Regions from separate parts of the Streptomyces sp. NPDC033180 genome, predicted to be linked through region 2. Evidence: riboswitches for the same ligand, from Rfam matches in the RefSeq annotation. Region 2 holds a riboswitch; each other region holds the start of a gene.

Region 1 (3,263 bases), on a different contig from region 2:
GGGGAACATCAAGGAACTCTTCGACGACACGTCGGTGCCGTTCGCCCGCTCTCTGCTCAACTCCTCGCTGATCGCGGTCGCGACGACGGTCGGCACGCTGCTGCTGGCCTCGCTGGCCGGCTACGGCCTGGCCCGCATCCCGTACCGCCACGCGAACAAGGTGTTCTACGCGATTCTCGGCACGTTGATGGTCCCGGCCTCCGTCACCTTCGTGCCGACGTTCGTCCTGGTGTCGTCGCTCGGCTGGGTGTCGACGCTGCGCGGGCTGATCGTCCCGACTCTGTTCTCCGCCTTCGCGTGCTTCATCTTCCGGCAGTACTTCCTCGGATTCCCACGGGAGTTGGAGGACGCGGCGCGCGTTGACGGGCTCGGATACTGGCGCACGTACTGGCGGGTGGTGGTGCCCAACTCCCGGCCGGTCTTCGCCGCGGTGGGCACGATCGTCTTCATCGGCGCGTGGAACTCGTTCCTGTGGCCGCTGGTCATCGGCCAGGACCGCAACGCGTGGACGGTGCAGGTGGCGTTGTCGTCGTTCACCACATCCCAGGTGATCAGACTGCACGAACTCTTCGTCGCGGCCGCTGTGTCGATCGTGCCGCTGCTCGTGGTGTTCCTGTTCTTCCAGCGGTGGATCGTGGCGGGGGTGGAGCGGTCGGGCATCGACGACTGACCTGGCCGGGCAGAGGGCGAACTCGTACTACCCAGGGAGTAGGACAGCCGCCATCAGCCGTACGACGCGCGGCGGGGACGCCTCGGGTGAAGGTGAGGACGGCAGAGCGGTTCTCACCTTCGTCCGACCGGCCTGCACATGGAGACGGCCCATGCATTTCCGGGCGCATGGCCCGTCTGGTACGCGGGCGTCAACGAACTCGTGGGCGGCACGCTGGTGATGCTCGGCCTCGGCACACGTACGGCGGCCCTGCTCTGTTCCGCGGAGATGGCGTACGCGTACTTCGACACCCATGCGTCCCAGGGGCTGATTCCCCTGGACAACGGCGGAGAGGTCGCCGCGTTCCACTGCTGGGCGTTCTTGCTGCTCGTCTTCACCGGGCCGGGCGCCCTGTCCCTGGACCGGCTGATGCCTCGTCAGCGCGCCCGCCGGAATCCGTAGCGGTGCGTGGCCGCAGGCAGGCCTGAGCCCCGGACACCTGGCGGGCCGGGGCTCAGAGGGGATGCGGCCTAGTACGGGCCGTTGACGTTGTCCATCGAGCCGTACCGGTCGGCCGCGTAGTTGCAGGCGGCGGTGATGTTGGCGACCGGGTCGAAGCTGTCCAGCGAGGTGCCGGGCACGTGGTAGGCGTCGAACGTGGGGCCGATGACCTGCAGGAGACCCTTGGAGGGGGTTCCGGCGACGGCGTTGGAGTCCCAGTTGTTGATAGCCAGCGGGTTGCCGGAGGACTCGCGCATGATGTTGCGGTGGATGCCCTCGTAGGAGCCGGGGATGCCGCGCTGGGCCATGATGTCGAGCGACTCCTTGATCCAGCCGTCGAGGTCGTTGGTGTACGACTTCTTCGCCGGGGCGGAGGCGGGCTTGGCGGCGGGCGCGTCCTTGCGCTCGGAGCGGTCCGCGCGCTCGGCCGGAGCCTTCTCGCCGAGGGTGAGCTCGAGACCGGGGTGGATCAGTGCAGGGTCGCCACCGAGGGCGTCGCGGTTGTCCTGGTACAGCTTCTTCCAGCCGCCGCTCAGCGAGTGCTCTCGGACGATCTTGGAGAGGGTGTCGCCCGCGGCGACGACGTAGGTCTTCGGGGCGGCGGCGGGCTTGGCGGCCGGAGCGGCCTGCGCGGCGCCGGCGGCGGTCGCGCCGAGCACCGGGAGCACGAGCACGGCCCCGCCTGTGCCCGCGGCGGCGATGCCCCGGCTGAGGGAGCTGGACTTGGGACGGCGGTGCTTACCCTTTGCAGGCATGACGAATTCCTCTCCGTCGCCTACGAGGTGAGCTGTCGGGTTCGGACGGGAGATGTCCGGTCGCACTGCGCATGCGTCTTCACCCCGAGCCGTTCCGGAATCCGGAACGGCGGCTTACCTGGGTCCCCCGCTCCTGCCGGGCGTAAGTGATTGATGGGAAGGGTTTCCGGACAGCGGCAGGATTCGGCGTTCCATCCGGATTGAGGGTGACGTTAAGCGAGAAAGACCGGACGGAACAAGAGCTGAATTCGAATAGGGAATGCGCGAGGACCGTCCCAGGTGACCGGAACCCCTCACCCTCTTTGATCGAAAAGCCCCAACTTTGTTTGCGCAGAACGGAAATGCGCTCAGTGACTGCCCTGGGGTCCCGAACTGGCGGTGTGACCCATTCCACTGTTTGGGGGCCGGACTTGAAGGCGCTTCGACGGCGTATCGGATTACGCCATTTCGTGTGAGTGTCCCGCAATAAGGGCGGGGCTTTATATGCGCCACTAATCGCTTGAAACAGGATGTTTTGCGGGCAAGCCGGACATGGCTGCGAGCTGTCACGACGCTAAATGTCGCTGTCGCCGCTGGGTAGTTCGTTGTGGCCCTCAGTCCAGTTGTTGACCCATCCGCACACCCCGCATGCGTAGCGGCCATTGACGCCTGACACCTCCGTGCCGCACCGGCGGCAGTCCGTCGTCGTTATCTCCTGAGATTCCAGGAACGCCATGGCCAACGTCTGGGGCCGATCGGATGTCATGGCATCGACCCTATCCCTGTGGCTGACGCCGTCCCGGCGAGGGGGGGGCGGGAGCGCGCCGGACCGCAGGCGGATGGGAATGCACCAACAATTCCCCCATGAGCCAAGCAAATGACCTGAGCGGTTACAGCAACTCATATGTGTGGGGGAGGGGGTGAGAGGAAATCGGGGCGGCTCCAACCAATTGCGGGCCGTCTTTTGACCGAACTGATAGTGCACACTGGGTAGTTACCTGGGTGTGGTGTCGGTGTTCACGCGGACGTTCGCCCGGGTGTGCGTCGGCAGGCGTGATCCATTCGGCGTGGGCTCAGGCGCCGGGCGTTCGGGGCGAGCGGAGTTGAGCGCGCAGGGCGGGCAGCCGGGCGCAGTCTTCGGACGTGGCCAGGCCTTCGCCCAGGGCCAGGAGCGACAGGAGCTGCACCGGCCGGCCGACTGCGGCCGCGGCCTCCAGTTTGTGGTGGCCGTCCAGGAGGAAGTGCGTCAGGCCCCAGTGAGGGACCGGCACGCCGAGCCTGCGCGCCCCGCCGGAATGGATCATCACGGACCGACCGTAGCGGACCGACCGAAGGGACGCTGCGCCGACCGGGTGATCTGTGCATCCCGGCACGGATCA
Region 2 (3,263 bases):
ACAACTGGTCGCCTTCACCGGGGTCGCCGCGGGCATGGTCGCCATGCCGGGCGCCGACTTCGCCGTCGTGGTGCGCAACGCCCTCGCCTCCCGCCGTGCCGGGGTCATCTGCGCGGTCGGTGTCGCGGGCGGGCTCCTGGTGCACACGGCGCTCGCGGTGGCCGGGGTCGCGGCGGTCCTCGCGGCGGTTCCCACGCTGTTCCGGGCGTTGCAGGCCGCGGGTGGGGCCTACGTGCTGTACCTCGGCTACCGCGCGCTGCGGTCGGCGGCGCGTCCGCTCGAGAGCTTCGGTGCGCGGGACGGCGCGGAGCAGGCGGCGGCCGGGGGCAGCCTGCGGCAGGGCTTCTTCACCAACGCCCTCAACCCCAAGGCGCCCATCACCTTCCTCAGCGTGCTGCCCCAGTTCGTGCCCGCGGGCAGCCCCGCGATGCCGAGGACCCTGCTGCTCGCGTCCATCATCGTGGCCCTCGCCCTGGTGTGGTTCCCGGTCGTCGCCCTCCTGGTCGACCGGCTCGGGCGGTGGCTGCGCAGGCCGCGCACGGCCCGTGCCATCGAGGGCGGCACGGGCGTCGCGCTCAGCGTGCTCGGCCTGGTGCTCCTCACCGAGGCCCTGCTGGCCTGACGCCGCGCGACGTGTCCGATTCCGTGCCCTCGTCGCCCCCACTCCCGTCCTCGCCCTTGTCCGCCGCGCCGCGCACCAGGAGGGGGAGCAGGCCCCACAGGCCGGCGCACACCACCAGCGTGCCCGCGCTCGCGATGATCCCTCCGGTCCTGCCCACCGCCACGTCGACGACCAGCAGCACGGCGCCGGAGACCGCGAACACCAGGACCCCCAGACCGACGCCGGCGAGGCGGGACGACACCCGCACGATCAGCGGCTTGGCGCGCTGCCCGAACAGCGACCTGTGCACGGCGGCCGGAGCGGTGAACAACGCCGCGGCGAGGACGGCGAGCAGCAGCGTGGTCACGTAGGTGGCGCGCTGCACCGTGTCGAGCGAGGGGAAGCGCTCGGTGAAAGCGAGCGTCAGCAGGAACGCGAAGAGGATCTGCACCCCGGCCTGCGTGACCCGCAGTTCCTGGAGGATCTCCGCGAAGTTGCGATCGGCGCGTTCGAAGCGCGTCTCGTTGCGTGGCGGCTCGCCTGCGGTGGAGGGACTGTTGTTTTCGGCCATGGCGCACGAGTATCCGCGTCGAGGTGCCCCACGCCTGGCGGGCACGCCGAGCGGAGGGCCGGGCGAGCGGTGGCGGGCGGCCGTGCGGCCGCCGCCACCGCCCCCGGACGGGCCGGTGACCGGCGGTCAGTGACGGGCCATCAGCGCACCCGGCCGTAGGAGACGCTCTTCGTCCAGATCTTCTCGAGCCGCACCACGGTGTTCGACTTGGGAGCGTGCCAGATCCGGCCCTTGCCGGCGTAAATGCCGACGTGGTAGACGTTCCGGCCGGAGTGGAAGAAGACCAGGTCACCGCGGGTGCGGTTGGACGCGGAGACATGGCGGGTCTTGTTGTACTGCTGTCCGGCGGTGCGCGGCAGTTTCTTGCCCGCGCGCTTGAACGAGTACTGGGTCAGGCCCGAGCAGTCGAACCGGTTCGGCCCCGTCGCTCCGTAGCCGTACGGGGAGCCTTTCTTGGAGGCGGCGATCTTGAGCGCCTTCGTCCCGTGAGTCGCCGCCTCTGCCTCCGACGTGAGCCCTGGGGCCACGAGCGTGCCGCCTACGACGGCGAGCGTGAGGGCCGATACGGAACCGGCCCTGGTGAGCAGCGACGGAACATGATTCAGCGCGGTCATGCGCAACCCTTCGTCAACCGCCTGTGAAGGATGACCTGTCGGATTCGGGCTGACAAAGTTGCCCGGCCGCGATGTGCGGCTTCACCCCAAGGGCCTGCGTCCGGACTTTCCGGACCGACCCGTCATGCCTGGGTCCTCCACTCCTGCCAATGCACCGATGTCGACCGGTCATCCGGGCGGCGGCAGGACTCGGCGTCCGCCCGGACCGCCCCGCCGCTGCGGCGGGGGCTTGTCGTCGAAAGGGATCTTGACCCGTCAAGGGCGCGAATTCCGAGCCGAAACGGCGTTTTGTGAGGCTCCTCACGGCTGAACCGTTCGGGTGGACAAGGTCGGATTCGGGGTCCGGGAACGGCACCCGACGATCGTTCGACCAGCACCGGAACAAGTAATTCCGGCCCCCGCGTACACATCTGACGCAACTGCAGACGGCCCGAATAACGACGATTGTCTACGCCGAACGAGGTAGCCCGTTTGGTTCGTTTGAGATCGGCCCGGGACGCATCGGACTCCGGGCCGCTGGATGACGGGTGCTCAGGACGCTGTCGGAGGCGGAACGGTGACCCGCCCGGCCCGCCGCTCCCCGTCGAGGACCCGCAGAGCCCGTGCCAACGTCGCTGCGTGCACGGCGCTCTCTCCCCGCTGGTGCATGAGCGTCAGCGCGTCCCGCAGGGCGGTCGCGCTGCCGACCAGGGCCTGGGCGGCGCGCAGCCCGCCGTAGGTGTCCGAGGCGCGGGCGGGGTTGATCCGGCCCACCAGGTCGATCACTTCGAGGTACCGGTCGATCAACTCGCCCTCGGCGCGGGTGAGCGCGGGCAGCGGAGGAAGTTCGGGTGGCAGCATCGGCGCTTCACCCCGCGCCCGGGGTGCGGAGGGACGACTTGCGGCTCGCGATGATCCGGTCCACCAGGCCGTAGTCAACTGCCTCGGTCGCGCTGAGGATCTTGTCCCGTTCGATGTCGGCCGAGACGCGTTCCGCGCTCTGGCCCGTGTGTTGGACGAGCAGCCTCTCCAGTTGCGCGCGGGTGCGCAGGAGTTCGTCGGCTTGGATCGCCAGGTCGGAGGTCTGGCCGTGGACCGGCTCGGCGAGCGAGGGCTGGTGGATCAGCACCCGGGCGCCGGGCAGCGCGAACCGCTTGCCGGGCGTCCCCGCGGCCAGCAGGACGGCGGCCGACGACGCTGCCTGCCCCAGGCACGTCGTCTCCACGTCGCAGGAGACGAACCGGATCGTGTCGTAGATCGCGGTCATCGCGCTGAACGAGCCGCCGGGGGAGTTGATGTAGAGCGCGATGTCGCGGTCGGGCGCCAGATATTCGAGGTGCATGAACTGTGCCATCACGTCGTTGGCCGACGTGTCGTCGATCGGCGTCCCCAGGAAGACGATGCGCTCCTCGAGGAGCTTCGAGTACGGGTCGAGGGTCCGCTGCCCCGTGCTGGTGCGCTCGGTGAACTCGGGCAGGACATAGCGGGCGAACGGTCG
Region 3 (3,263 bases), on a different contig from region 2:
CCTGAGGCCGACGAAGCCAACGACGAGGACGAAGAGGAGGCGGCGAAGTGAGCGAGGCCGCAACGATGCAGTTCCACCCGCAGCCCCAGGCGGGCGCCGCACGGCCGTGGGCCTTCCCCGCGCCCGAGCGAGCCACCCTGGACAACGGCCTCACCGTGCTGCGTTGCCACCGCCCCGGCCAGCAGGTCGTCGCCGTGGAGGTCCACCTGGAGGCGCCGCTCGAAGCCGAGCCTGCGGGCCTTGACGGCGTCGCCACGATCATGGCGAGGGCCTTCAACGAAGGCACCGACAAGCACTCCGCCGAGGATTTCGCCGCCGAACTCGACCGCTGCGGCGCCACCATGGACGCGCACGCCGACCACCCCGGTGTCCGTGTCTCCCTCGAAGTCCCGGTCTCGCGCCTCCCGAAGGCGCTCGGCCTGCTCTCCGACGCCCTGCGCGCCCCCGCCTTCGCGGACAGCGAGATCGAACGGCTCGTACGCAACCGCCTGGACGAGATCCCGCACGAGGCGGCGAACCCGGGACGCCGCGCCGCCAAGGAGCTGTCCCGGCAGCTCTTCCCGGCGACCTCCCGCATGTCGCGCCCCCGCCAGGGCACCGAGGAGACGGTCACGGCCATCGACTCGGCGGCGGTGCGCACCTTCTACGAGAAGCACGTGCGTCCCGCCACGGCGACCGCCGTGGTCGTGGGCGACCTGACCGGCGTCGACCTGGACGCCGTCCTCGCCGACACCATCGGCGCCTGGACGGGCGGTACCGCCGAGCCGCGTCCGGTGCCTCCGGTGACCGCGGACGACACCGGGCGTGTCGTCATCGTGGACCGCCCCGGGGCCGTCCAGACGCAGTTGCTCATCGGCCGCGTGGGGCCGGACCGGCACGACCGCGTCTGGCCCGCGCAGGTGCTCGGCACGTACTGCCTGGGCGGCACCCTCACCTCGCGCCTGGACCGCGTCCTGCGCGAGGAGAAGGGATACACCTACGGCGTACGGGCGTTCGGCCAGGTCCTGCGTTCCGCCCCGGACGGCAGCGGCGCCGCGATGCTCGCCATCAGCGGCTCCGTGGACACCGAGTCCACGGGTCCGGCGCTCGACGACCTGTGGAAGGTCCTGCGCACCCTCGCCGCGGAGGGCCTCACGGACGCCGAGCGCGATGTCGCCGTGCAGAACCTGGTGGGCGTCGCCCCGCTCAAGTACGAGATGGCGGCGTCCGTCGCGGCCACCCTCGCCGACCAGGTCGAGCAGCACCTGCCGGACGACTTCCAGGCCCAGCTGTACCGCCGGTTGGCCGAGACCGGCACCGTGGAGGCCACCGCCGCCGTGGTGAGCGCCTTCCCCCAGGACCGCCTTGTGACGGTGCTCGTCGGGGACGCGGCGCAGATCGAGGAGCCTGTCAGGGCGCTCGGCATCGGTGAAGTGAGTGTGGTCACGGGGTGAGTGCGGGGTGCGCGCGAACTGAGTGACAGTCAGGACATATCGGGACCCCGGTGGCGAGAAATCGCTACTGGGGTCCTCATATGTCCGAATTAGTATGGAGGTTACGTGTCTGACCTGTGGCGTGCGCTACAAAAGCTCTGATCCGTTTGTCGTTTGAAAGACGCCCCGCTTAGCGTCTGGTCCGGCTGTTCGTCATGCAGTACGCCGCGCCCGCGGCACCGGACAGTCATCGCCGAGTCCCCGTACGGCGCGAGCCAGGGGAGCCGGGGACCCACATGTCCCCTTGGGGTGAATCGGGAACCTCGCCGTGAGGTGAGGGACTCGTAGGAGACCTTCCTGCTCCGAACCCGTCAGCTAACCCGGTAGGCGAGAAGGAAGGAAAGGATCAGCCACTTCATGGCGTTCACCCGTGCCACCGGGAAGCACCGTCGCCCGAGCCGCCTCACGCGTACGACCGCGAACGTGGCGGGCGTCGCCGCCCTCACCACCACCGGTGTCATCGGGGGCCTGGCCGCTCCGGCGCTCGCCGCCGACGACGCGGTGACTCCCCAGCACACCGGCCTCACCCAGGCGATCTCCGTGGGCGACTCGCTCGCCCAGAGCGTCGACGCGCAGGCCGCTGCCCAGCAGCAGGCCGCCGACGACGCCGCAGCGGCCAAGAAGGCCGAAGAGGCCGCCAAGAAGAAGGCCGAGGAGGCCAAGCGCAAGGCCGAGGCCGAGGCGAAGGCCAAGGCCAAGAAGGAGCGCGAGGCCAAGGAGCGTGCCGCTCGCGAGGCCGAGCGCAAGCGCCTCAACAGCTACGTCTCCCCGATCACCGGCTCGTCCATCTCCACGGGCTACCAGACCGGTGGCGCCATGTGGTCCTCCGGCAGCCACACCGGTGTCGACTTCCACGCCGCGTCCGGCACCTCGGTGCACGCGGTCGGCTCCGGCACCGTCGTCGAGGCCGGCTGGGGCGGCGCCTACGGCAACAACGTGGTCATCAAGATGAACGACGGCACGTACACCCAGTACGGCCACATGTCGTCCCTCGGTGTCACGGTCGGCCAGGCGGTCACTCCGGGCCAGCAGATAGGCCTCTCCGGCTCCACCGGCAACTCCAGCGGCCCGCACCTCCACTTCGAGGCCCGCACCGGCGCGGACTACGGCACGGACATCGACCCGGTCGCCTACCTCCGCTCGCACGGCGTCAACGTCTGATCCCGGCCCGAACTCACGCGGTCGCACGCGGCGCACCTGATTCACCGAAAGCCCCGGCTCGTCGAGAGCCGGGGCTTTCGCCGTTCCCGTATCTCCTTTGGCCAAAAGTATCCCTGGATTTCGGCCGACCGTCGGAAATTCGGCCGCTCTGCAATAGAGTCCCCGGACAGGCGAACAGGCGTCGATCGACCGCGTTTCGCGGGGATTAAGGCGGAGGTCAGTCATGCGCATTCCCGCGCACTCGGTATGCACGGCCATCCGGGACGACATCGTCTCCGGTGTCTACGAACGGGGCGGCCGGCTCACCGAGGAACTGCTCGCGCGCCGCTACGGAGTCTCCCGCGTCCCCGTGCGCGAGGCCCTGCGCACCCTGGAGGCCGAGGGCTTCGTCGTCACGCGCCGGCACGCGGGCGCGTGCGTCGCGGAACCCACCGAACAGGAGGCGGCCGACCTCCTGGAGGTCCGCGCGCTCCTGGAGCCGCTGGGTGCGGCCCGCGCCGCACAGCGCCGCACGGAGGCGCACCTGAAGGTCCTGCGCGGCCTCGTCAGGCTCGGCCAGGAGCGATCCAGGCGCGGTCGGAGCGAGGATCTGCGCTCCCTGGGCGGCTGGTTCCACGAGACGCTCGCCCA

The links. Region 2 has a riboswitch for cyclic di-AMP ahead of ACZ5WE_RS23750 (C40 family peptidase). Riboswitches for the same ligand answer to the same signal wherever they lie in the genome.
Region 1: it holds a riboswitch for cyclic di-AMP, as region 2 does, so the genes downstream of both, ACZ5WE_RS07460 (LysM peptidoglycan-binding domain-containing protein) here and ACZ5WE_RS23750 (C40 family peptidase) in region 2, are expected to answer to the same signal.
Region 3: it holds a riboswitch for cyclic di-AMP, as region 2 does, so the genes downstream of both, ACZ5WE_RS28215 (M23 family metallopeptidase) here and ACZ5WE_RS23750 (C40 family peptidase) in region 2, are expected to answer to the same signal.

What each region holds. Positions count from the first base shown of each region.
Region 1 is NZ_JBVIPU010000002.1:176,054-179,316, reverse strand. Features, by position in the region: gene ACZ5WE_RS07470 (carbohydrate ABC transporter permease) at 1-670, shown strand, start outside; partial or broken gene ACZ5WE_RS07465 (DoxX family protein) at 809-1,111, shown strand; gene ACZ5WE_RS07460 (LysM peptidoglycan-binding domain-containing protein) at 1,180-1,905, opposite strand; cyclic di-AMP (ydaO/yuaA leader) riboswitch at 1,908-2,064, opposite strand; gene ACZ5WE_RS07455 (hypothetical protein) at 2,958-3,191, opposite strand.
Region 2 is NZ_JBVIPU010000009.1:58,464-61,726, reverse strand. Features, by position in the region: gene ACZ5WE_RS23760 (LysE family translocator) at 1-622, shown strand, start outside; gene ACZ5WE_RS23755 (DUF6328 family protein) at 600-1,172, opposite strand; gene ACZ5WE_RS23750 (C40 family peptidase) at 1,313-1,786, opposite strand; cyclic di-AMP (ydaO/yuaA leader) riboswitch at 1,790-1,962, opposite strand; gene ACZ5WE_RS23745 (hypothetical protein) at 2,318-2,626, opposite strand; gene ACZ5WE_RS23740 (ATP-dependent Clp protease proteolytic subunit) at 2,634-3,263, opposite strand, start outside.
Region 3 is NZ_JBVIPU010000012.1:154,142-157,404, reverse strand. Features, by position in the region: gene ACZ5WE_RS28225 (M16 family metallopeptidase) at 1-51, shown strand, start outside; gene ACZ5WE_RS28220 (M16 family metallopeptidase) at 48-1,433, shown strand; cyclic di-AMP (ydaO/yuaA leader) riboswitch at 1,654-1,817, shown strand; gene ACZ5WE_RS28215 (M23 family metallopeptidase) at 1,830-2,633, shown strand; gene ACZ5WE_RS28210 (GntR family transcriptional regulator) at 2,857-3,263, shown strand, end outside.